DNA from 3 places in the Pseudomonas orientalis genome. Region 1 is predicted to be linked to each of the others. Evidence: predicted binding sites of a transcription regulator. Region 1 holds the regulator's gene; each other region holds the start of a gene.
The links. The regulator FliA, encoded in region 1, starts transcription of late flagellar genes. The targets are predictions, from matches to a motif close to CTAAAGTTTNNNNNNNNNNNGCCGNTAA.

Region 1 (7,715 bases):
CAGCGCGTGTTCGATTCGATGCGCTTTGAACTCAATGGCCTGCGCGAATTGCTCGAAGTGCAGCTCGGTTCTCTGGCCTGGACCCAACTGCAAGGCAGCAAGCCGCAGCAAGCCAATCTGTGGCGTCGCCTGCAACGCATCGGTCTGTCCGGCCCGTTGTCCCGTGACCTGCTGGCGTTGACGGCCGAAGTCGAGGAGCCGCGCCAGGCCTGGCGCATGCTGTTGGCGCACCTGGCGCGCATGATCGCCACGCCGGAAATCGAACCCCTGGAAGAGGGCGGTGTGATCGCCATGGTCGGCCCTGCCGGCATGGGCAAGACCACCACCCTGGCCAAGCTGGCGGCGCGTTATGTGCTCAAGTACGGCGCGCAGAACATCGCGCTGGTGAGCATGGACAGCTACCGCATCGGTGCCCAGGAGCAGCTCAAGACCCTGGGCCGCATCCTCAATGTGCCGGTGACCCATGTCGACCCGGGTCAATCCCTGGCCAACGCCCTCGACCCGCTGCTGCGCAAGCGTGTGGTGCTGATCGATACCGCCGGCCTGCAAGCCAGCGACCCGGCCCTGCGCATGCAGCTCGAAAGCCTGGCCGGGCGTGGCATCAAGTCAAAGAATTACCTGGTGCTTGCAACCACCAGCCAGAAACAGGTTCTTACCGCTGCCCACCACAGCTATAAACGCTGCGGCCTGTCCGGTTGTATCCTGACCAAACTGGATGAAACCGCCAGCCTGGGCGAAGTGTTGAGCCTGGCAATCAGTCATGAACTACCGGTCGCCTACCTGACCGACGGGCCGCGGATCCCGGATGATTTGCATCTGCCGCGCCGTCATCAGTTGGTCAGCCGTGCTGTCAGCGTGCAAATGCAAGACGAGCCTAGCGAGGAAGCGATGGCTGATATGTTCGCCGACCTTTATCACAACCCGGCAAAACGGGTGGGATGAGGCAGGATGAACACCGTGAAATGTACCTACATCGATGGCCTGCAAGCGATACACGCGGCCAAGCCATGTAGCCTGCGTCTAAGCAAGACAAGGTAAAGAAATAAAATGGGCAGCATGCATCCCGTACAGGTGATCGCGGTGACCGGCGGCAAAGGTGGCGTCGGCAAAACTAACGTGTCAGTGAATTTGTCCCTGGCCCTGGCAGAGCTTGGCCGTCGCGTCATGCTGCTGGATGCTGACCTGGGCCTGGCGAACGTGGACGTTCTGCTGGGGCTGACACCCAAACACACGCTGGCCGATGTGATCGAAGGCCGCTGTGAGCTGCGCGATGTGCTGCTGCAGGGCCCTGGGGGGATCCGCATCGTGCCGGCCGCCTCGGGCACCCAGAGCATGGTGCACCTGAGCCCGGCGCAGCATGCCGGCCTGATCCAGGCCTTCAGCGATATCGGCGACAACCTCGACGTGCTTGTGATCGACACCGCCGCCGGGATCGGTGAGTCGGTGGTCAGCTTTGTACGTGCAGCGCAAGAAGTGCTGCTGGTGGTGTGCGATGAACCCACCTCGATCACCGACGCCTACGCGCTGATCAAACTGCTTAACCGTGACTACGGCATGAACCGCTTCCGCGTGCTGGCCAATATGGCCCAGAGCCCGCAGGAAGGGCGCAACCTGTTCGCCAAGTTGACCAAGGTCACGGATCGTTTCCTCGATGTGGCTTTACAATACGTCGGTGCAGTTCCTTACGACGAGTGTGTGCGCAAGGCCGTGCAAAAGCAGCGTGCGGTCTACGAAGCGTTCCCTCGTTCGAAGTGCGCACTGGCGTTCAAGGCCATTGCCCAGAAGGTCGATACCTGGCCGCTGCCCGCCAATCCTCGGGGGCATCTGGAGTTTTTCGTCGAGCGACTGGTGCATCAGACGAGCGCGGGACCTGTGCTATGACATCAAGCGGCTACAACCTTTACAAAAAGTCGGCACGTGACAGCCAGGGCGAGTTGATCGAGCGCTACGCGCCGCTGGTCAAGCGTATCGCCTACCACTTGCTGGCGCGCCTGCCCGCCAGCGTGCAGGTGGAAGACCTGATCCAGGCCGGCATGATCGGCCTGCTCGAAGTGTCGACCAAATATGACGCGAGCAAGGGGGCGAGTTTCGAGACGTATGCGGGTATCCGTATCCGTGGCGCGATGCTCGACGAAGTGCGTAAAGGTGACTGGGCACCGCGTTCGGTACACCGCAATACGCGCATGGTCAGTGACGCAATTCGCGCAATTGAAGCAAAAACCGGTCGTGACGCTAAAGATCACGAAGTTGCGGCCGAACTCCAATTGAGTCTCGACGATTATTACGGGATTTTGAACGATACCTTGGGCAGCCGCCTGTTCAGTTTCGACGACCTGTTGCAGGACGGCGAGCATGAAGGGCTGCACGAGGACGGCGCGAGCGCGCATATGGAGCCGTCGCGCGATCTGGAAGATGAGCGTTTCCAGGGCGCGTTGGCGGAGGCCATTGCCAATTTGCCGGAGCGCGAGCGCCTGGTGTTGGCGCTGTACTACGACGAAGAGCTGAACCTCAAGGAAATCGGTGAGGTCCTGGGGGTCAGCGAATCGCGTGTCAGCCAGTTGCATAGCCAGTGCGCGGCCCGCTTGCGGGGGCGGTTGGGAGAGTGGCGCGCGCGCTGACAGGCAGTGTGGGGACACTGCAGACGCTACCGCGAAGGTTTCGGCCTTTGCGGATTCGCTCCGTGGTGCCCTGGGCAGTCCTTTTTGTGTAACGCCTGTTGATTGAAGTGGCGCGTCCAGGTGCTGGGCGCGTTTAAGACTGCTTGGAGGTCGAATTGGACAAGAACATGAAAATCCTCATCGTTGATGACTTCTCAACGATGCGGCGGATCATAAAAAACCTGTTGCGTGACCTTGGGTTCACTAACACGGTCGAGGCGGATGACGGCATCACGGCGATTCCAATCCTCAACAGCGGCAGCATCGACTTTCTGGTAACCGACTGGAACATGCCTGGCATGACCGGTATCGACTTGCTGCGCCATGTGCGCGCCGATGAAAAACTGCGCAGCCTGCCGGTGTTGATGGTGACCGCCGAAGCCAAGCGTGAGCAGATCATCGAAGCCGCCCAGGCCGGGGTCAACGGTTACGTGGTCAAGCCATTCACAGCATTGGCCTTGAAAGAGAAGATCGAAAAGATCTTCGAACGCATCCACGGCTAATGCCATCGCGGGGGAGCTATGGAGCATAAAGAAACGTCACAGGGCGACTTTGAGTCGACCCTGAAAAAGCATGCTCACCAGTTGGTCGACAGCCTGGAAAAAGGCCAGTTCGCCGACGCGGTGCAGTTGATCCATGAGCTTAACCAGACCCGTGACCGCGGCCTGTATCAGGAAGTGGGCAAGCTCACACGCGAGCTGCACAGTGCGATCGTCAATTTCCAGATTGACCCGCGCATGCCCCAGGCCGAAGAAATTTCGCAGATCACCGATGCCACTGAACGCCTGTCCTATGTGGTCAGGCTGACCGAGGCGGCGGCCAACCGCACCATGGACCTGGTGGAAAACGCCACGCCGCTGGTCAACGGCATGGCCAGCGAAGCCCAGGCCCTGAGCCTGGACTGGGGCCGCTTCATGCGCCGCGAAGTGGGGGCTGAAGAATTCCGTGAGCTGGCCCGTCGCGTCGACGGTTTTCTGTCGCGCAGCGAACAGGAAAACCGCACGGTGGCCAGCAACCTCAACGATATTCTGCTGGCCCAGGATTACCAGGACCTTACAGGCCAGGTGATCAAGCGGGTGACCCAACTGGTCACCGAAGTGGAAAGCAACCTGCTCAAACTGGTGCTCATGGCCGGCCAGGTCGACCGTTTTGCCGGCATCGAACATGACCGCGAAGCGATCCTCTCGGAAAAAGATCCACAAAAACATCTCGCCAAGGGTGAAGGTCCGCAGATTCATGCCGATAAACGTGAAGACGTCGTATCCGGTCAAGATGACGTAGACGATTTGCTGTCCAGTTTAGGCTTCTAAGGAGCACCCACATGAGCTTCGGCGCCGATGAAGAAATCCTTCAGGATTTCCTTGTAGAGGCCGGCGAAATTTTAGAGCAACTGTCCGAACAACTGGTCGAGCTGGAAAGCCGCCCGGATGATGCGAACCTGCTCAATGCAATTTTTCGCGGTTTTCACACTGTAAAAGGGGGCGCCGGCTTCCTCCAGCTCCATGAGCTGGTGGAGTGCTGCCACATCGCCGAGAACGTGTTCGACATCCTGCGCAAGGGTGAGCGTCAGGTTGACTCGGAATTGATGGACGTGATTCTCGAAGCACTGGATGCCGTCAACGGCATGTTCAGCGAAGTGCGCGAACGTGCACCGATCACTGCCGCCACTCCGGAACTGCTGGCCGCCCTGGCGCGCCTGGCTGAACCGGCTGCCGAAGCGCCTGCGGTGCAAGCAGCGCCTGAGCCGGTGGTGGAGGCCGAGGCGGATGTGACCGACAGCGAGTTCGAGCAGCTGCTCGACTCGCTCAATGCGGTCAAGGCCGAGGCCGAAGCACCGGCTGCAACGGCGCCGGCCGCCACGCCGACCAGCGAAGACATTACCGACGCGGAATTCGAATCCCTGCTCGACCAGTTGCATGGCAAAGGCCAGTTTGCGGCCGATGCCGTGGCGCCGGCGGCACCGCCTGCGGCGCCGGCCGCCAGTGCCGGTACCGATATTACCGACGACGAATTCGAGGCATTGCTCGACCAATTGCATGGCAAAGGCACGTTTGTCGCCGAAGCCTTGCCGCAAGTCGCGGCCACCGCCACTGCGCCAGCCGCTCCGGCCGCCAAGGCTGAACCGGCTGAACCGGCCGGCGACGGGCTGATCTCCGACAACGAATTCGAAGCGTTGCTCGACGAGCTGCACGGCAAAGGCAAGTTCACCGAAGTGGCCCCGGCCGCCGCTCCCGCGGCTGCAGCGGTCGCTACGCCCGCACCGGTTGCCGCCAAAGCTGCGGCGCCGGCCGCCAAACCCGCGCCTGCAGCGGCTGCGGCGCCAGCCCCGGCGCGTGCTGCACCAGCGCCGGTCGCCGACAAACCTGCCAGTGAAGCCGAAACCACCGTGCGCGTGGACACCGCGCGCCTGGACGACATCATGAACATGGTCGGCGAACTGGTACTGGTGCGTAACCGCCTGGTACGCCTGGGCCTGAACAGTGGCGACGAAGCCATGCAGAAGGCCGTGTCGAACCTGGACGTGGTCACCGCCGATCTGCAGACCGCCGTGATGAAAACGCGGATGCAGCCGATCAAGAAAGTCTTCGGCCGCTTCCCCCGCCTGGTTCGCGACCTGGCGCGCCAGCTCAAGAAAGAAATCACCCTGGAACTGGTGGGCGAAGAAACCGACCTCGACAAAAACCTCGTCGAGGCCCTGGCCGACCCGCTGGTCCACTTGGTGCGCAACGCCGTCGACCACGGCGTGGAAACCCCGGAAGAACGCGAAGCCTCGGGCAAGCCGCGCAATGGCAAGGTGATCCTGGCGGCGGAGCAGGAGGGCGACCACATCCTGCTGTCGATCACCGATGACGGCAAAGGCATGGACCCGACCATCTTGCGCAATATCGCGGTCAAGCGCGGCGTGATGGACAAGGACGCCGCCGACCGCCTGACCGACACCGAGTGCTACAACCTGATCTTCGCGCCGGGTTTCTCGACCAAGACCGAGATCTCCGACGTGTCCGGCCGTGGCGTCGGCATGGACGTGGTGAAGACCAAGATCAGCCAGCTCAACGGCTCGATCAATATCTACTCGACCAAGGGCCAGGGCTCCAAGATCGTCATCAAGGTGCCGTTGACCCTGGCGATCATGCCGACCCTGATGGTGATGCTGGGCAACCAGGCGTTCGCCTTCCCGCTGGTCAACGTCAACGAAATCTTCCACCTCGACCTGTCGCGCACCAATGTGGTGGACGGCCAGGAAGTGGTGATCGTGCGTGACAAGGCCTTGCCGCTGTTCTACCTCAAGCGCTGGCTGGTGGCGTCGGCCAAGCATGAAGAGCAGCGCGAAGGCCATGTGGTGATTCTCTCGGTGGGCACCCAGCGCATCGGTTTTGTGGTCGATCAACTGGTGGGCCAGGAAGAAGTGGTGATCAAGCCTTTGGGCAAGATGCTGCAGGGCACCCCGGGCATGTCGGGTGCCACCATCACCGGTGACGGCCGCATTGCGCTGATTCTCGATGTTCCGAGCATGCTCAAGCGTTACGCCGCACGGCGTATTTGATTCTGGCGGGGCAGGGCACCAGTGCCCGCCCCGTCTAACGGAGTGTTTATGGCAGTCAAGGTCCTGGTGGTGGACGATTCGGGTTTCTTCCGCCGCCGCGTCTCGGAGATTCTTTCCGCCGATCCAACGATCCAGGTAGTCGGCACGGCCACCAACGGCAAAGAGGCGATCGATCAAGCCATTGCGTTGAAGCCGGACGTGATCACCATGGACTATGAAATGCCGATGATGGATGGCATCACGGCCGTGCGTCATATCATGCAACGTTGCCCGACACCGGTGTTGATGTTCTCCTCGCTGACTCATGAAGGCGCCCGGGTGACCCTGGATGCGCTGGATGCCGGCGCGGTGGACTTCCTGCCGAAGAATTTCGAAGACATCTCGCGCAATCCCGAGAAGGTCAAGCAGATGCTGTGCGAGAAAGTGCACAGCATTTCGCGCAGTAACCGGCGCAGTCTGTTCAGCGCGCCTGCTGCTGCGCCGGCGCCTGCTCCCGTCCCCGCAGCGGCACCGGCGTCGTCGTTCAGCCGCCCTGCGCCTGCGCCCGTACCGCCAGCGCGTCACGCGCCGCCAGCGCCCAGTCGTGCTGCGGCACCGAGCGCCCATTCGCCCGCGCCCAAGCGCAAGGCCTACAAGCTGGTCGCCATCGGCACATCCACTGGCGGCCCGGTGGCCCTGCAGCGCGTTTTGACCCAACTGCCGGCCAACTTCCCGGCGCCGATCGTGTTGATCCAGCACATGCCCGCCGCGTTCACCAAGGCCTTCGCCGAGCGCCTGGACAAGCTGTGCCGCATCAGCGTCAAGGAAGCCGAGGACGGTGACATCCTGCGCCCTGGCCTGGCGCTGCTGGCGCCGGGTGGCAAGCAGATGATGGTGGACGGCCGTGGCGCGATCAAAATCCTGCCGGGCGATGAACGCCTCAACTACAAGCCGTGCGTGGACATCACCTTCGGTTCGGCGGCCAAGTCCTACGGCGACAAAGTTCTGGCGGTGGTGCTCACCGGCATGGGCGCCGATGGTCGTGAAGGCGCGCGCCTGCTCAAGCAAGGCGGCAGCGCCATCTGGGCCCAGGACGAAGCCAGCTGCGTGATCTATGGCATGCCCATGGCCATCGTCAAGGCCGACCTGGCCGATGCGGTCTACAGCCTGGACGACATCGGCAAGCATCTGGTGGAGGCCTGCCTCTGATGGATGTCTTGAGTCTGATCGGCATCACCCTGGCGTTTGTCGCCATCATCGGCGGCAACTACCTGGAAGGCGGCCACCTCGGCGCCCTGGCCAACGGCCCGGCGGCGCTGATCGTGATCGGCGGCACCGTGGGCGCAGCGTTGCTGCAGTCGCCGCTGAGCTCGTTCAAGCGCGCCATGCAGATCCTGGTCTGGATCATTTTTCCGCCGCGGGTCGACATGCCAGGCGGCATCGACCGCGTGGTCAACTGGAGCCTTACCGCCCGCAAGGAAGGCTTGCTGGGCCTGGAAGGCGTGGCCGATGCCGAGCCTGACAGCTACGCGCGC
Region 2 (7,715 bases), 1.4 Mb from region 1:
CGGCATCGGCATCGCGGCGTGCTGGTATGGCGGGGCGCAGCGCCTGGCCGAAGTGCTGCGCGAGCAGTGCGGCAAGCATCCCGAACCCCATGCCATGGCCCACCTCGGCGCGGTGGACAGCGCCTTGAACAGTGCGGCGTGCGTGCTGCGCGCCAGTGCAATGCAGGTCGACCGGGCCCCGACCGCCGACGCCCGGCTCCTGGCCCAGCAGGTGCGCGCGTGCGTGGAGGAAACCGTCGAGCAGGTGATCCATCATGTCGGCCGTGCCGTAGGCGCGGGGCCTTATTGCAAGGACCCGCACTTCGCCCAATTGATGGCCGACTTGCCGGTGTACGTACGTCAAAGTCATGCCGAGCGGGACCTGGCAGCCCTGGGCGAACAAGTCGCCGGCGAACCGTCCGGGAGGTGGCAGTTATGAAACCCAACCCGATTGTCGGCCAGGGCACGTCATTGCATTACTGGCAGACGTCGTCGCGCCTGGCTGAACTGCCCCATGTCAGCGTTGAGCAACTGGTGCCCGAGGGGCGGCGCGCGGTCATTGTTGCGCCGCATCCGGACGACGAAGTGCTGGGTTCCGGCGGTCTGCTGCAAGGCCTGGCTGCGCTGGGCCGGCCCATTCAGCTGATTTCGGTGACCGACGGCAGCGCCAGTCATCCGGGGTCCAAACGCTGGCCGGTGCAGCGCCTGAGCGTAGTACGCCCCCAGGAATCGGCCCAGGCGCTGCACCGCCTGGGGGTGCCGCTGCACAGTTTGAAGTGGCTGCGTGCCGGGTTCACCGACAGCAAAGTCGCCGAGCGCGAAGAAGAACTGGCGGTGTTCATCCAGCGCTATCTCAAGCCCAACGATGTGGTGTTTGCCACATGGCGCGACGACGGGCATTGCGACCACGAGGCTGTCGGCCGCGCCAGTGCGAAAGCCACCCAGGCGGTCGGCGCCACCTTGTACGAACTGCCCGTGTGGACCTGGCACTGGGCGACCGCAGAAGATGGCATGGTGCCTTGGGAGCGTGCGCGAAAGATCCCGTTGACGCCTGAAAAAGTGGCGCGCAAACGCCACGCCATCCACGCCTTCGCCAGCCAGCTGGAGGGCGATCCGCAAGTCGGCCTGCCGCCCGTATTGGCGCCCTATGTGGTGGAGCGTTTGCTGCAACCTTTTGAAGTGGTGTTCGTTTGAGTGTGACAACCCCCTATTTCGACCAGATGTTCGCCGGCAACGACGACCCCTGGGCGTTTCGTCAACGCTGGTACGAACGACGCAAACGCGCGTTGACCCTGGCAGTCCTGACCCGCGCCCATTACGCCTCGATTTTCGAACCCGGCTGCGCCAATGGCGAGTTGAGCGCCGAGCTGGCAACGCGCTGTGATCGCTTGCTGTGCTGCGACACGGCGAGCGCTGCGGTAGCGCTGGCGAGCAAGCGACTGGCAGGGTTTTCCAACGTGCAGATAGAGCAACGCTGGTTGCCTGAACAATGGCCGGCGGGGCAATTCGAGCTGATCGTGTTGAGTGAGTTCTGTTACTACCTGGACCCCGCTGATCTCGAGCGCCTGGCTGACCGCTGCCTCGCCGCCTTGACGCAGGACGGCCAACTGCTGGCCTGCCATTGGCGACCGCGCATCGAGGGGTGTCCGCAAACCGCCGAACAAGTGCACGCGCTGCTCGAGCGACGACTGGGTCTGCACGCGGTAGTACGGCACCACGAAGAGGATTTCCTGCTCGACCTGTGGGGCCGTGACGACGCCTCGGTGGCAAGCCTCGAGGGCCTGCGATGATCGGCATCCTGATTCCGGTGCATAACGAAGAGGCGCTGTTGGGCGACTGTCTGGACGCGGCCTCAATCGCCGCCAATCATCCCGGGTTGCAGGGTGAAGCGGTGCAAATCCTGGTCGTGCTCGACAGTTGCAGCGATGGCAGTGCGGCGATTGCCCGCGCCCACGGGGTGCACAGCCTGCCGGTGCAGGCGCGTAATGTCGGGCATGCCCGCGGTGCCGGCGCACGCCATCTGCTGGACCTGGGCGCGCGCTGGATTGCCTGTACCGACGCCGACAGCCGCGTCGCCCCGGACTGGCTGGTGGCGCAACTGGCGCTGGGCTGCGACGCGGTATGCGGCACCGTGACGGTGGACGCCTGGAGCGAGGGCTTCGACGCTGCTGCGCAGATCCGCTATCACCAGGCCTACGAAGCCCGCGACGGGCATCGGCATATCCACGGCGCCAATCTGGGCGTCAGCGCCAGCGCCTATTTACAGGCCGGTGGCTTTGAACCGCTGGCCTGTCATGAGGATGTGCAACTGGTGCGCAACCTGGAGCGCTGTGGCGCTTCGATCGCCTGGAGCCATTCCCCGCAAGTGATCACCAGCGCACGCCTGGATTGTCGCGCCCAGGGTGGTTTCGGTGACTACTTGAAGGGCCTGCTGCACGTTTCGTAAAAATACGACGTTGCCTTTATTTTTCCTTGTCTATGCTTAGAACGTCTCGCACAGCGCTCCAGGATCGGAGCGCCGCGCACTCACCGCAGCGGAGCCTGAGGTGAGCACCAGAGCGTCAACCGACAAGGATGTGACACCCCATGAAAACTGCCTCGCTAAGCGAGGGCCGTCGCGGTCCCGCGCAAATCTGGAACAGCGCGCCACAGTTGGCGCAGATGCCCGTTATCACGTTGACCGGCCTCGTACCGCCCAGTGCCCGTGTGGTGGTGATCGCGCCCCACCCGGGCGATGAAGTGCTCATCTGCGGGGGCTTGCTGCAAATGCTCAGCACCCGCCAACACCCGTTGAAACTGATTTCCATCACCGATGGCAGCGCCAGCCACCCCGGCTCCCGGGTCTGGTCGGCCGGCCGCTTGAGTGTGATTCGTCCTCAGGAAAGCGCCGAGGCGCTGCGCCGCCTGGGCATGCCGTTGCACAGCCTGAAATGGATCCGTGGCGGGTTCTGCGACAACGCCCTGGCCAACCACGAACACCTGATGAGCCAGTTCATCGCCCGTTACCTGATGCCAGGTGATGTGGTGTTCACCACTTGGCGCCATGACGGCAACGATGATCACGAAGCCGTCGGTCGCGCCAGCGCCACTGCATGCAATCAGGTGGGCGCGCAACTGTATGAGCTGCCGATGTGGGCCTGGCACTGGCCCGTGCGCGAGGGCTCGCTGATGCCGTGGCAGCGTGCGCGCCGGTTGTGTCTGGACACCTGGAGCGTGGCGCACAAGCTCCACGCCGTGCATGCCTACGCCAGCCAGCTTACGGGCGACCCCACAATCGGGCTGGCGCCGATGCTCGCCCAGGTATTGCTGGAGCGCATGCGTGAGCCTTACGAAATCGTATTCATCTAGACAGAGGCGGCAAAACGCCACCCCTCCGCGCGTGAAAAATTCGTTAACTGATTCATCTTGTAGGCTTTTTCCCACAGACCTGATCTGCCACACTGATGCGAATAATTATCAACAGATTTATTATTCGCCACGGACGGCATCCCGGGAGAGCTATGTTCATGTCTGTGCAACACCACGGCGGCAAAGTGTTTTCACCCAGCTTGATAGCAATGGCTATCTGTCTGACCACTTCCCATGCGGCCTTTGCCGCCGACGCTGGCACACCGCCAGCCACCATAGAATTGGGTGCCACAGAGGTTTCCGGCCAGCAGCTTGGCGAAACCACCGAGGGGTCTGAGTCGTACACCACAGGTTCCATGAGCACCGCCACCAAGCTGCCGCTGACCCTGCGCGAAACCCCGCAGGCCGTGACCGTGATTACGCGTCAGCGCATGGATGACCAGGCCATGACCAGCATCAACGATGTGGTCAATGCTACGCCGGGATTGTTTCTCAACTACTCCAACGGCCCCGGCCGGCAGGCCTACACTGCGCGCGGTTTCAACGTCGACAACCTTATGTATGACGGCATTCCAAGTGGCTATAACGGTGTCAATGTAGGGGCTCAACCGAACCTGGCGATGTTTGATCGCGTCGAGGTAGTACGCGGCGCTACCGGCCTGGTAACCGGCGCCGGCAACCCATCGGCGGCCATCAACCTGATTCGCAAGCGGCCCCTGGACGAGCAGAAAGTCACCTTGACCGGCGCTGCCGGCAGCTGGGACGACTACCGTGGCGAGCTCGACGCCTCCAGCCCCCTCAATGACAGCGGCACCTGGCGTGGCCGGGTGGTCACCTCCTACCGCGATGCCAACAGTTTCATCGACAAGGCCGAACAGGATCACGGTCTGTTCTATGCCGTGACCGAAGCCGACCTGAGCGAGGACACGCGCCTGACCCTCGGCTACTCCAACCAGAAAGACAAGACCAACTACTTCTGGGGCTCGTCGATGATCGGCCTGGATGGGCATCACCTGGACCTGTCGCGTTCCTACAACCCCGGCACCGACTGGGAAAACAAGGACCAGGAGATCAACACCGTATTCGTCGAACTGCGCCAGCAACTGGCCAACGACTGGAAACTGCAGGTCAACGCCAATTACGCCGAACAGAACGCGCTGTTCTCCGGTTCCTACCAGTCGCGCTGGGTCGAAAATACCTTGGCCCGCACGGTTTACCAGGCCGCCTTCGATGAAAACCAGGCGGGGCTCGACGCCTTTGCCAGCGGCCCGTTCCAGGCCTTCGGGCGCACCCATGAGCTGGTGGTGGGCGCCAGCAAACGCATCTACGACATGACCACCCACAATTACAGCCCGTACGACATGAATTGGCCGATCAATGCCGGCAAACCGAACTTTACCCGCACCAACAACCAGCGCGACGTCACCACCCAGGACGGTGTCTATGTGACCACCCGCCTGAGCCTGGCCGACCCGCTCAAGCTGATTCTCGGCGGACGCCTGGACTGGTACGACTATGACAACCGCGATGGCGACGGCGACTATAAGGTCACCCGCAATCTCACCCGCTACGCAGGCCTGATCTACGAGCTGGACGACCAGCACTCGGCGTATGCCAGCTACAGCGACATCTTCACGCCGCAAAAGGAAAAAAGCACCGGCGCCACCCCGCTTAAGCCCATCGTTGGCAAAAACTATGAAGTGGGCATCAAGGGCGAATACCTGGGCGGCGCGCTGAATGCCAGCGTGGCGCTGTTTCGTGTCGACCAGGAAAACCGCGCCGTACAGATCGTTGTACCGGACTGCCCGCAGGCGGCCTGCTATCAGGCCTCGGGCGAGATTCGCAGCCAGGGTATCGACTTCGAACTGCAGGGCGCCCTGACCGAGAACTGGCAGGTCGGCGGTGGCTACACCTACGCGCGCACCCACACGATCAAGGACGACGCCAACCCGCAGAAGGTCAACAAGCAGTTCGACACCGACACCCCGGAACACCTGTTCAAGGTCACCACCCGCTACAACTTCCAGGGCCCGCTGGAAAAACTTCGCGTGGGCGGCAATGTGTCCTGGCAGAGCCGCATGTACAACGACATCCAGCTGGCGGACGGCAGCACCTATCGGCTCAAGCAAGGCGGCTACGCCGTCACCGACCTGATGGCCGGCTATCGCGTCAACCAGCACCTGGATCTGCAGCTCAACGCCAACAATATCTTTGACCGGCACTACTACCAGTCCATCTCCGAAAGCGTCAGCTATGGCGGCGACGCCTACGGCAGCCCGCGCAATATGATGCTGACGGCCAAGTACAGCTTCTGATCGTCATTGCGATCACGGCTGCCTGCCCGGGCAGCCGTTCTTAAAGTCTCCCTGCGGCGTGCCGATAACCGATTGCCGTATCTTGTCGCCGCACCCACCTGGCTCTTGACCCGCCATGCGCGTGGCACGCCGCGTGCTTGATTCCTGGCCAAACCACATGGAGTAACCGTGAATGCCCCTCCGCACGCGCTTTCTGGAGCACTACCGCAAGGCCGACCGCATCATGCTGGCGCTGATCTGGCTGATGTTCCTGTTCTCCCTCGGGCTGGGTTTCTGGCATGACACTTTCACCCAGGCGGTGATCGTCGGTGGCGGCACCGGCGTGGTGCTGACCGCGCTGTATCGCGCCATCGGCGGCACTCGCGTGATGCGCTGCGCACTCGGTGCCGGCCTGATGGTGATGGCAGCCTTGCACATCAACCAGGCGCAGGGAGTCATCGAAGCGCACTTCGGTATCTTCGCGCTGCTCGCCGTGCTGACGTTCTACCGTGACTGGCTGCCGATCCTGGTGGCGGCGCTGACCATCGCCGTGCATCACCTGGTGTTCCACGCCCTGCAGCATCAAGGCTGGCCGGTGTTTGTGATGCAACATCACGGCGGCTGGACCATGATCTTCGTGCACGCCTTCTATGTGGTGATGGAAAGCGTCGCCCTGCTCTACCTCGCCGTGCACAGCCACGCCGAAGCGGTTGAAAGCCAGGAAATGCTGGAAAAAATGCTCGCCGTCACCTCGCAGTTCAGCGAAGAAACGGCCAAGGGTGAGGACAAGGAGCACGTGTCCCTGGCCAAGCGCTTCGACCACTTCCTGCAGCAGCTTACCCACCTGATCGACGGCGTCGCGCGCGACTCCCATGGCCTGGGCCAACTCGGCCAGGAACTGGCCACCGCCAGCGGCACCCTGGAAAAAGGCGCGCGGCATCAACTGGCGCAAATCAATGAAATGACCGGCTCGATGCAGCGCATGGAAGACGCCACCGGCCACATCACTGTGCACGTCGAACAGGCCGTGGAGCATGCGGGTCAGGCCAGCCAGCAGATTGAGCGCGGTCAGCAAAGCGTGGGGCGTGCCCAGCATGAAATCACGCAACTGGCCTCGCGCATCAATGGCACCGAATCGACCGTGCAATCGCTGGCCGTGCAGGCGGAGCAAATCGGTTCGGTGCTGGAGGTGATCAGCAGCATCGCCAACCAGACCAACCTGCTCGCCCTCAACGCCGCCATCGAAGCCGCCCGCGCCGGCGAGCAAGGCCGTGGCTTTGCGGTGGTCGCCGACGAGGTGCGCAGCCTGGCCCAGCGCACCGCCCTCTCCACCCAGGAAATCAGAACCATCATCGAAGGCCTGCAGCAAGGCAGTCGCCAGGCCGTCGAAGCCATGCACGATAGCCGCCAGGGGGTGGAGCGTTGCGTGGAAGACAGCCAGGTGGCTGTCGATATGCTGCGCGCCGTCGGCGAAGACATTGCACATATCGACCAACTCAATGGCCGCATCGTCACCACCACCCGCGAGCAGAGCTCGGCGAACCTGGAAATTGTCGAGCGCCTGCAATCGGTGCAGCACATCGCGCAAAACACCGCCGACGACGTGGAAACCCTGGCCCGCAGCAGCGAACGCCTGCCACCGATCGCCGTCCGCCTGGATGCGCTGGGGCGCAGGTTTCATCCCTGATTCAATCTCCCAGGAGCGGTCGAGCCGTAATGCCAGTCCGTTAAGAAAGAGCCCAGCACTGTGGCGAGGGAGCTTGCTCCCGCTGGACTGCGTAGCAGGCCCATTTTCCGGGACCGCTTCGCGGCCCAGCGGGAGCAAACTCCCTCGCCACGGGTTACAGGAGGCTTAAGCGGCAGTAGTCGTCACCGACTCGCCCACGAAGTCCTGATACCTGCGCAACGGGCGCCCGAGGATCGCCTCAAGCCGCGCCACAGCGCCCTGCGCTGCCTGCATGCCGAACGCCTGGATACCTTCCATCATCAGACGCATGTCATACGCCAGCCAGGCCGGACCGTAGGCAGCCAACTGTGTTTCAAACGCGGCAACGTCATCGCCGCCGTAGGCTATCTCACGGCCCAGGGCCGAAC
Region 3 (7,715 bases), 160 kb from region 1:
TGATCGACCCGATGCTGGCTAAAAAGGGCACCTACCCAGGCTTTGAAAACACCTACCGCAGCGAGCTGCGCAACCCGCTGGTGGACTTGACCGAGTCCCCGGCCGAGGTTATTTCCGGCGTCGACGCTGTAATCGTTACACACACCCACCTTGACCACTGGGACGACGCCGCACAGCAAGCGCTGCCCAAGGACATCCCGTTGTTTGCCCAGCATGAAGAAGACGCGCAACTGATTCGTTCCCAAGGCTTCAAGAATGTGCGTGTGCTGACCGACGAGGCGCAGTTCGGCGGCGTCAAGATCACCAAGACCGGCGGCCAGCATGGCACCGACGAGATGTATGCCGTGCCGGCACTGGCCAAGCCGTTGGGCGAAGCCATGGGCGTGGTGTTTCAAGCGCCGGGCTATAAGACGCTGTACCTGGCCGGTGACACGGTGTGGCGCAAAGAGGTCGACCAGGCCATCGAGACGTTTCAGCCTGAGGTGATCGTGCTCAATGCCGGAAAGGCCATGATGGCAGGGTATAAAGGCTCGATCATCATGGGCGAGGAAGATGTGCTGCGCGCTGCCCAGACCGCAAAAAACGCGAAGATCGTGGCGGTGCATATGGACGCCATCAACCACATGTCCCTGACCCGCGAGGCGTTGCGCAGCTACGTCAAGCAGCACGGTATCGAGGGACGGGTGGATATTCCTGAAGACGGTGCATCATTGGCATTCTGACGCCAAGCGCAGGTCAAAATGTGGGAGGGGGCTTGCTCCCGATAGCGGCAGAACAACCAACATTTCAATAGCTGATACACCAGGCTTTTTGTAGGAGCGAGCTTGCTCGCGAAAAACTCACAGGCACCGCGTTCATTCAGAAAGCACGCGTTATCGTTGACGTTTTTCGCGAGCAAGAGCTAGGCGCCCCCCTCGCTCCTACAGACGGCGGTGTACGCTTAACTGACTGGCATTGCATCGGGAGCAAGCCCCCTCCCACATCGTGCGCGGGTGTGGATTAGATTCTTTCTTGCCGGGCCTGCCATTGGCAGGAGCGGTCTCACCGTACCAGGCAAGGCTGCTTGTTGTTGAAGCGCCAACCCGGCATCAGGAACTGCATCGCCACGCTGTCATCCCGCGCGCCCAGGCCCATATCCTTGTACAACTCGTGGGCCTTGGCCACGGCGTCCATGTCGATATCCACCCCCAGGCCAGGCTTGGCCGGCACCTTTACGTAGCCGCCTTCGATCTTCAGTGGCTCCCGGGTCAGGCGCTGTCCGTCCTGCCAGATCCAGTGGGTGTCGATAGCGGTGATCTCGCCCGGCGCGGCCGCCGCCACCTGGGTGAACATGGCCAGGGAAATATCGAAATGGTTGTTGGAGTGCGAGCCCCAGGTCAGGCCCCATTCATGGCACATTTGCGCCACGCGCACCGAGCCTTGCATCGTCCAGAAATGCGGGTCGGCGAGGGGGATGTCCACCGATTGCAACTGAATGGCGTGGCCCATTTCGCGCCAGTCGGTGGCGATCATGTTGGTGGCGGTTTTGAGGCCCGTGGCGCGGCGGAATTCGGCCATGACTTCGCGGCCCGAATAGCCGTTTTCCGCGCCGCAGGGGTCTTCGGCGTAGGCCAGGACGTGATGCTGGTCGCGGCACAGGCGGATGGCTTCCTTGAGCGACCAGGCGCCGTTCGGGTCAAGGGTGATGCGCGCATCCGGAAAGCGCTCGGCCAGGGCGGTGACCGCTTCGATCTCGGCATCGCCACTCAATACGCCGCCCTTGAGCTTGAAGTCGTTGAAACCGTATCGGGCCTTGGCGGCTTCGGCCAGGCGTACCACGGCGTCGGCAGTCAGGGCTTTTTCATGGCGCAGGCGCAACCAGTCGTCATCGGCGTCGGCCTCGTTGCGGTAGGCCAGGTCCGTGGCGGTGCGGTCACCGACGTAGAACAGGTAACCGAGCATTTTCACTGCGTCGCGTTGCTGGCCCTCGCCGAGCAGGGCGGCCACCGGCACCTCGAGGAACTGACCGAGCAAGTCGAGCAGCGCCGCCTCTATCGCCGTAACCGCGTGAATGGTGATACGCAGGTCAAAGGTTTGCAGCCCACGCCCGGCTGCGTCCCGAGAGGCAAAGGTGCTGCGCATCTGGTTGAGGATGCGCTGGTACTGACCGATCGGCTGGCCGATCACCAGGCTGCGCGCGTCCTCCAGGGTTTCACGGATGCGTTCGCCACCGGGCACTTCACCCACGCCGGTGTTGCCGCTGCTGTCCTTGATAATCACGATATTGCGCGTGAAGTAAGGACCGTGGGCGCCGCTGAGGTTCAGCAGCATGCTGTCGTGACCGGCGACCGGGATGACGTGCAAGTGGGTGATGACGGGAGTATTCATGGCAAGGTCCTTATACGCTCAAAGAGGTTTGCTGATGGCGTTGGCGGTGGGCGCAATGCTGGGAGACATTAGCCCGGCGGCAGGTGAGGTCCTGGCGAAAAACACCAGGATAGCCGCGAGCACCGAGGTGCCGGCCAGGCCGTAAAGCCCGCCCTGGATCGAGCCGGTGGTTTGTTCCAGAAAGCCGAAGGTGGTCGGTGCGACAAAGCCGCCCAGGTTGCCGATGGAGTTGATCAAGGCGATCACTGCGGCCGCGATGCGCACGTCGAGGTAGCCCTGGGGAATCGGCCAGAACAACGAAGACGCGGATTTGAACCCGATGGCCGCAAAGCAGATCGCCACGAAGGCGAAGATCGGCCCGCCGGTGGTGGACATGAACATCCCGGCCGCTGCGATCAACAAGGCTGCCGCGACCCACGCCTGCTGGAACTTGAACTTGCCTGACAGCGTTGCGAAGGCGTACATGGCGATGATCGAGATCAGCCAGGGAATCGAATTGAAGAAGCCGACTTGTACGTCGCTCAGGTCGCCCATCTTCTTGATGATGCTCGGCAGCCAGAACGTCGCTGCATAAATCGTCAGTTGGATGCAGAAATACAACACGCAGAACAGCAGGATCTGTCGGTCCTTGAGCAGCTTGCCGAGGGTTGGTTTGACCGTGGTCAGGGCTTCGCGGTCACGCTGTTCCTGATCGATGGCCGCAACCAGCGCGTCCTGTTCTTCGCGGCTCAGCCACTTGGCGTCATGGGGCTTGGAGTCCAGCCAGAACCACACAAAGAAGCCCAGCGCCACAGAGGCCAGGCCTTCGATGGCGAACATCCATTGCCAGCCGTGCAGTCCGAAGCCTTCGATCTGCAACAGCGCACCCGACAGCGGGCCGGAGATCAAGGACGCCACCGCCGAACCGCTGAGGAAGATCGCGATGGCTTTGCCGCGTTCAACCCCGGGCAACCAGCGCGTGAAGTAGTAGATCACCCCGGGAAAGAAGCCTGCTTCAGCCACACCCAGCAGGAACCGCAGAATGTAAAAGTGGGTTTCGTTCTGGATGAACGCCATCAACGTGGCGACGATGCCCCAGGTGAACATGATGCGCGTCAGCCAGATGCGCGCGCCGACTTTTTGCAGCAGCATGTTGGACGGCACTTCAAAGATCGCGTAGCCGATGAAGAACAGCCCGGCGCCGAAGCCATAGGCTGCCGCGCCGATGCCCAGGTCGTGCTCCATGTGCGTGCGCACGAAGCCGATATTGACCCGGTCGATGTAGTTGAGGATGAACATGATCACGAACAGTGGGAGCACATGGCCCTTCACTTTGCTCACGGCGCGGGTAAGCACCGAATCGGTTTGTGATGCAGCGGATGCATGGCTGGAATGGTTCACGATGGAAAACGCCCCCTGATTTGTTTTTATGCGGGTTTGGGTTTTGTTGCCAGACATCATACAAGTACATTTTTATAAACCGCAATGTGGCGTCGAGATTATTTTGTTCTTATAAAAGCGCTACCGAATCAGTTATTTTGGCTAATTACCGCATTTACAGGAGTTTTTTCGTTAGCGGGGCGCGCGCTGTACCGCAGAAAATCCTAGGGGCGACAACGCGTTATCAGATTAGTTGTCATACAAGTTGGTGGTTTCATGAATCAACTCGGCGCCGTCCGTGAACGGGGTGTTAAGCTCCCCTCAGCCCAACCCCGTGGACCCTCAGCGATGCCCAATGAAAACGCGCCCCCTGTGCGCAGACGCTCCACCAACCTGGCCCAAGGCGTGGTCGACGCGCTGACCCGGCGCATTCTGCTCGGGCAGCTCAAGCCGGGCGAAAAACTGCCGTCCGAATCCACCATCGTGATCGAGCATGGGGTGAGCCGTACGGTGGTGCGCGAAGCCATTTCCAAGCTGCAGGCGTCGGGTCTGGTGGAGACGCGCCACGGCATCGGCACGTTCGTCCTGGCGCAACACGCCCGGCAGGGCCTGCGCCTGCACGTCGACACCGTCGCCAGCGTGCGCAATATGCTGGAGCTGCGCCTGGGCCTGGAAGTACAGGCGGTGGCATTGGCCGCGTTGCGCCGTACCGACGTGCAACTGGCCCACATGCGCCAGGCGCTGGACGACTATCAGGCCTCCCTGGCCAGCAACGACAGCTGTGTGGAGGAGGACAAGCGCTTTCACCAACTGATCGCCGAAGCCACCGGCAATACGTTTTTCAGTGAAATCATGCAGCATCTGGGCACCGCGATGATCCCGCGCACCCAGGTCAAGGCTGACGAGCGTGGCGGGGCGGATTTTGCCAAGCTGGGTCAACTGGCGAGCCTGGAGCATGAGGCGATCTTCAATGCGCTCCAGCGTCAGGACCCGGACGCCGCGCGCGCGGCGATGGTGCTGCATTTGACCAACAGCCGTGATCGTTTTTCCGGCGAATGAAAAGGAACCCGCGTTGAATCCACACACATTGTCCCTGCGCCTGGAGCGCGTGGCCGCGCAGGTGCCGGCCGGCGCGCGCCTGGCCGACATCGGCTCGGACCACGGTTACTTGCCGGTGGCGCTGATGCGCCGTGGCGCCATTGCCGGCGCGGTGGCGGGGGAGGCTGCGAGCACGCCCTTTCAGGCGGCCCGGCGCACCGTGCGCAACAGCGGCCTTGAAGCCTATATCAGCGTGCGCCTGGCCGATGGGCTGGCGGCCATCGCGCCGGACGACGCCATCACCGCCATCAGCCTGTGCGGCATGGGCGGCGAGACGATTCGTGACATTCTCGACCAAGGCAAGGCACAGTTGAGCGGCCGGGAACGCTTGGTCCTGCAACCCAATGGCGGCGAGTATCCATTGCGCCACTGGTTGATGCACAACGACTATCGCATCGTGCACGAAGAGCTGCTGCACGAGAACCGCTTCTATTACGAAATCATCGTCGCCGAACGGACCGGGCCTGTGTCCTACACCGAAGAACAGCTGTATTTCGGACCGCTGCATTTGCTGGAGCGCAGTCCGGCGTTCGTGGCGAAGTGGCAGCGCTTGCTGCATCAGAAACAAAAGACCCTGGCCAGTTTCGAGAACGCCAGGCAGTCGGTGCCGGAAGAAAAAATCCACCGGACCGCCCGGCATATACAGTGGATGACTCAACTGCTGACCTGAAGAGCGTTCGGGGTTGCCAACGCTAGACCCTTCCCACGTTAGGGCGTGTCCCCGACGGTTACAGGCGCGTGCCCGGTAATGAGTGCTTTCGCCCCATTTTCGCGCACCGCTCGATGGTTTCTTAGCGCCGTGACACGTGCAGTCACGCCTTCACCTCACGGCCCAGATCTTGCTTGAGCCAGATTAATCAATGACATGGCATTTTGCCGTTAGTCATTCCCGGCTGTGAAGTATGGGGTTGTTCAGGGGAGTTTGTAGGGCATGCAAAGACTTTTATCACCCGGTATCCGTCTGCTGGGGCGGTTCGGTTTCGCGCGTAAGTTTCAGCTGCTGTTCCTACTGTTCATGCTGCCGCTCGCCGGCAGCCTGTGGATGATCGGCCAGGATTACCACGACAAACTCGCGGTGATTACCAGCGAACAGTCCGGCGTGCGCCAACTGTTGGCGCTGGACTCCCTCGATGCGCAACTGAGCGCCCAGCGCAACCTGGCCGCGCGCTGGAAAGCCCTGGATATTCTGCATGCCCCGACCCCTGCCGCCCAGGCTGCGATGGCCAGGGTGGATGCGGGCAGTCCGCTGATTCAACAAGGTCTGCAAACCCTGGGTGACACCCTCAAGACCCATCACGCCAGCGCCGCTACCCAGGCACGCTTCGACACGTTGCAGGCGGCGGTCAAGGGCATGGACACCCAGGCCCTGCGCACCGTCGGCTGGTGGCCGGATGGCTATGACCGTTTCACCGCCGCCCTGACCGCCATGCAATCGCTGCGCGAACAGATCACTCTGGACACCGGCCTGATCCTCGATCCCTGGCTGGAAACCTACCTGCTGATGCAGATTTCCAGCCAGCACACACCGGACCTGATCGAGCGTATCGGCCGCACGGCCAGCGTCGGCCAATCCTCGATTGCCTCGGGCCAGTTCACCCTGCAAAGCCGCTTGCAGATGCGTGACCTGCGCGGCCGCATCGGCGATGCGCGGGATCAGTTGGTCAAGGCCGCCACGGCGCTGAAGGCCAAGCAATACTCCGGCCTTGAACCCTGGACCGAGCAATACGACACCAGCCTGCAACGCCTGGACAGCGAACTCAAAACCCTGGACGACGGCGTGTTCGGCGGCACCATCAAGCTCGACAGCGCCGCGTTCGATCAAAGTGTCGACGCCATGCTCGCGGCGTTGGGCGCGTTGCGCAGCCAGTCGCTGCATTCGCTCGATGCACGCTTGAGTTACTACCGCGAGCGATCCTTGCAGCACTTCATCCCGGTGGCGGCGACGTTCAGCCTGCTGGCGCTGGCGGCGCTGTACCTGTTCATCTGCCTGCAAGCTTCGATCCGTCGCAGCGCGAGCGGCATTACCACCCTCGCCGAATCCCTGCGTGACGGTAACCTGCGCGTCGAAGTGGCGGTGCAGGGGCGTGATGAACTGGCCGCCATCAGCACGGCGCTCAACGTTGCCGTGGTGCAACTGCGTACCAGCCTGCTCGGGGTCAATCATGAAACCCAGCAACTGGGCGCCACCGTGCTCATCCTCAGCGCGCAATCGGGCAGCACCCTTACCGACGTCGAAGACCAGCGGCACCAGATCAGCCAGATCGCCGCCGCCGCCACCCAGTTGGCCGCTACCTCCCTGGGCGTCGCCAGAAGCTGCGAGCAGGCTGCTGACAGCGCCCAGCACACCCGGCGTATCGCCGAAGACAGCAGCCGCGACAGCCAGCGCACCACGGCCAGTATCCAGCAGCTCAACCAGCGCCTGACTGACACTGCCAATGCCCTGGAACAGGTCAGCCAGCAGGGCCAGCAGATTCAATCGGTGGTCGACACCATTCGCGGCATTGCCGAACAGACCAACCTGCTGGCCCTCAACGCCGCCATCGAAGCCGCCCGCGCCGGCGAGCAAGGCCGAGGCTTTGCGGTGGTCGCCGATGAAGTGCGCAGCCTGTCGCAACGCACCCAGGCCTCCACCGCACAGATCGCCGGCACGGTGGACAGCCTGCGCGCCACGGTCAGCCAGGCCGTCAGCCTGATGGGCGCCGCCTGCGAGCAGGCGCTCACCGATGCCGAATCCGTCACCGGCCTGGGTGCGCGCCTGGGGGAAATTGCCGGTGCCGTGCAGCACGTCACCGACACCCTGGCGCACATCGCCGCCGCCGTGGAGGAACAGGCAGCGACGGCGGACGAGGTGAGCGGCAATATCCAGCAGGTCGACCAGGCGGCCGGGCGCC

Region 2: the regulator FliA is predicted to act here: its motif matches at 5,683-5,710, upstream of MRY17_RS11725 (methyl-accepting chemotaxis protein).
Region 3: the regulator FliA is predicted to act here: its motif matches at 5,546-5,573, upstream of MRY17_RS17100 (methyl-accepting chemotaxis protein).

Annotation. Positions count from the first base shown of each region.
Region 1 is NZ_CP094351.1:4,004,703-4,012,417, reverse strand. It holds gene flhF (flagellar biosynthesis protein FlhF) at 1-942, shown strand, start outside; gene fleN (flagellar synthesis regulator FleN) at 1,048-1,881, shown strand; gene fliA (RNA polymerase sigma factor FliA) at 1,878-2,618, shown strand; gene MRY17_RS17755 (chemotaxis response regulator CheY) at 2,786-3,160, shown strand; gene MRY17_RS17750 (protein phosphatase CheZ) at 3,179-3,967, shown strand; gene MRY17_RS17745 (chemotaxis protein CheA) at 3,979-6,201, shown strand; gene MRY17_RS17740 (protein-glutamate methylesterase/protein-glutamine glutaminase) at 6,250-7,389, shown strand; gene MRY17_RS17735 (flagellar motor protein) at 7,389-7,715, shown strand, end outside.
Region 2 is NZ_CP094351.1:2,649,419-2,657,133, reverse strand. It holds gene MRY17_RS11755 (acyl-CoA dehydrogenase family protein) at 1-418, shown strand, start outside; gene MRY17_RS11750 (PIG-L deacetylase family protein) at 415-1,173, shown strand; gene MRY17_RS11745 (SAM-dependent methyltransferase) at 1,170-1,769, shown strand; gene MRY17_RS11740 (glycosyltransferase) at 1,766-2,425, shown strand; gene MRY17_RS11735 (PIG-L deacetylase family protein) at 2,566-3,327, shown strand; gene MRY17_RS11730 (TonB-dependent siderophore receptor) at 3,486-5,642, shown strand; gene MRY17_RS11725 (methyl-accepting chemotaxis protein) at 5,815-7,308, shown strand; gene MRY17_RS11720 (NmrA/HSCARG family protein) at 7,474-7,715, opposite strand, start outside.
Region 3 is NZ_CP094351.1:3,849,039-3,856,753, reverse strand. It holds gene MRY17_RS17125 (MBL fold metallo-hydrolase) at 1-722, shown strand, start outside; gene gudD (glucarate dehydratase) at 1,042-2,367, opposite strand; gene MRY17_RS17115 (MFS transporter) at 2,386-3,747, opposite strand; gene MRY17_RS17110 (FadR/GntR family transcriptional regulator) at 4,075-4,785, shown strand; gene MRY17_RS17105 (tRNA (adenine(22)-N(1))-methyltransferase) at 4,799-5,494, shown strand; gene MRY17_RS17100 (methyl-accepting chemotaxis protein) at 5,756-7,715, shown strand, end outside.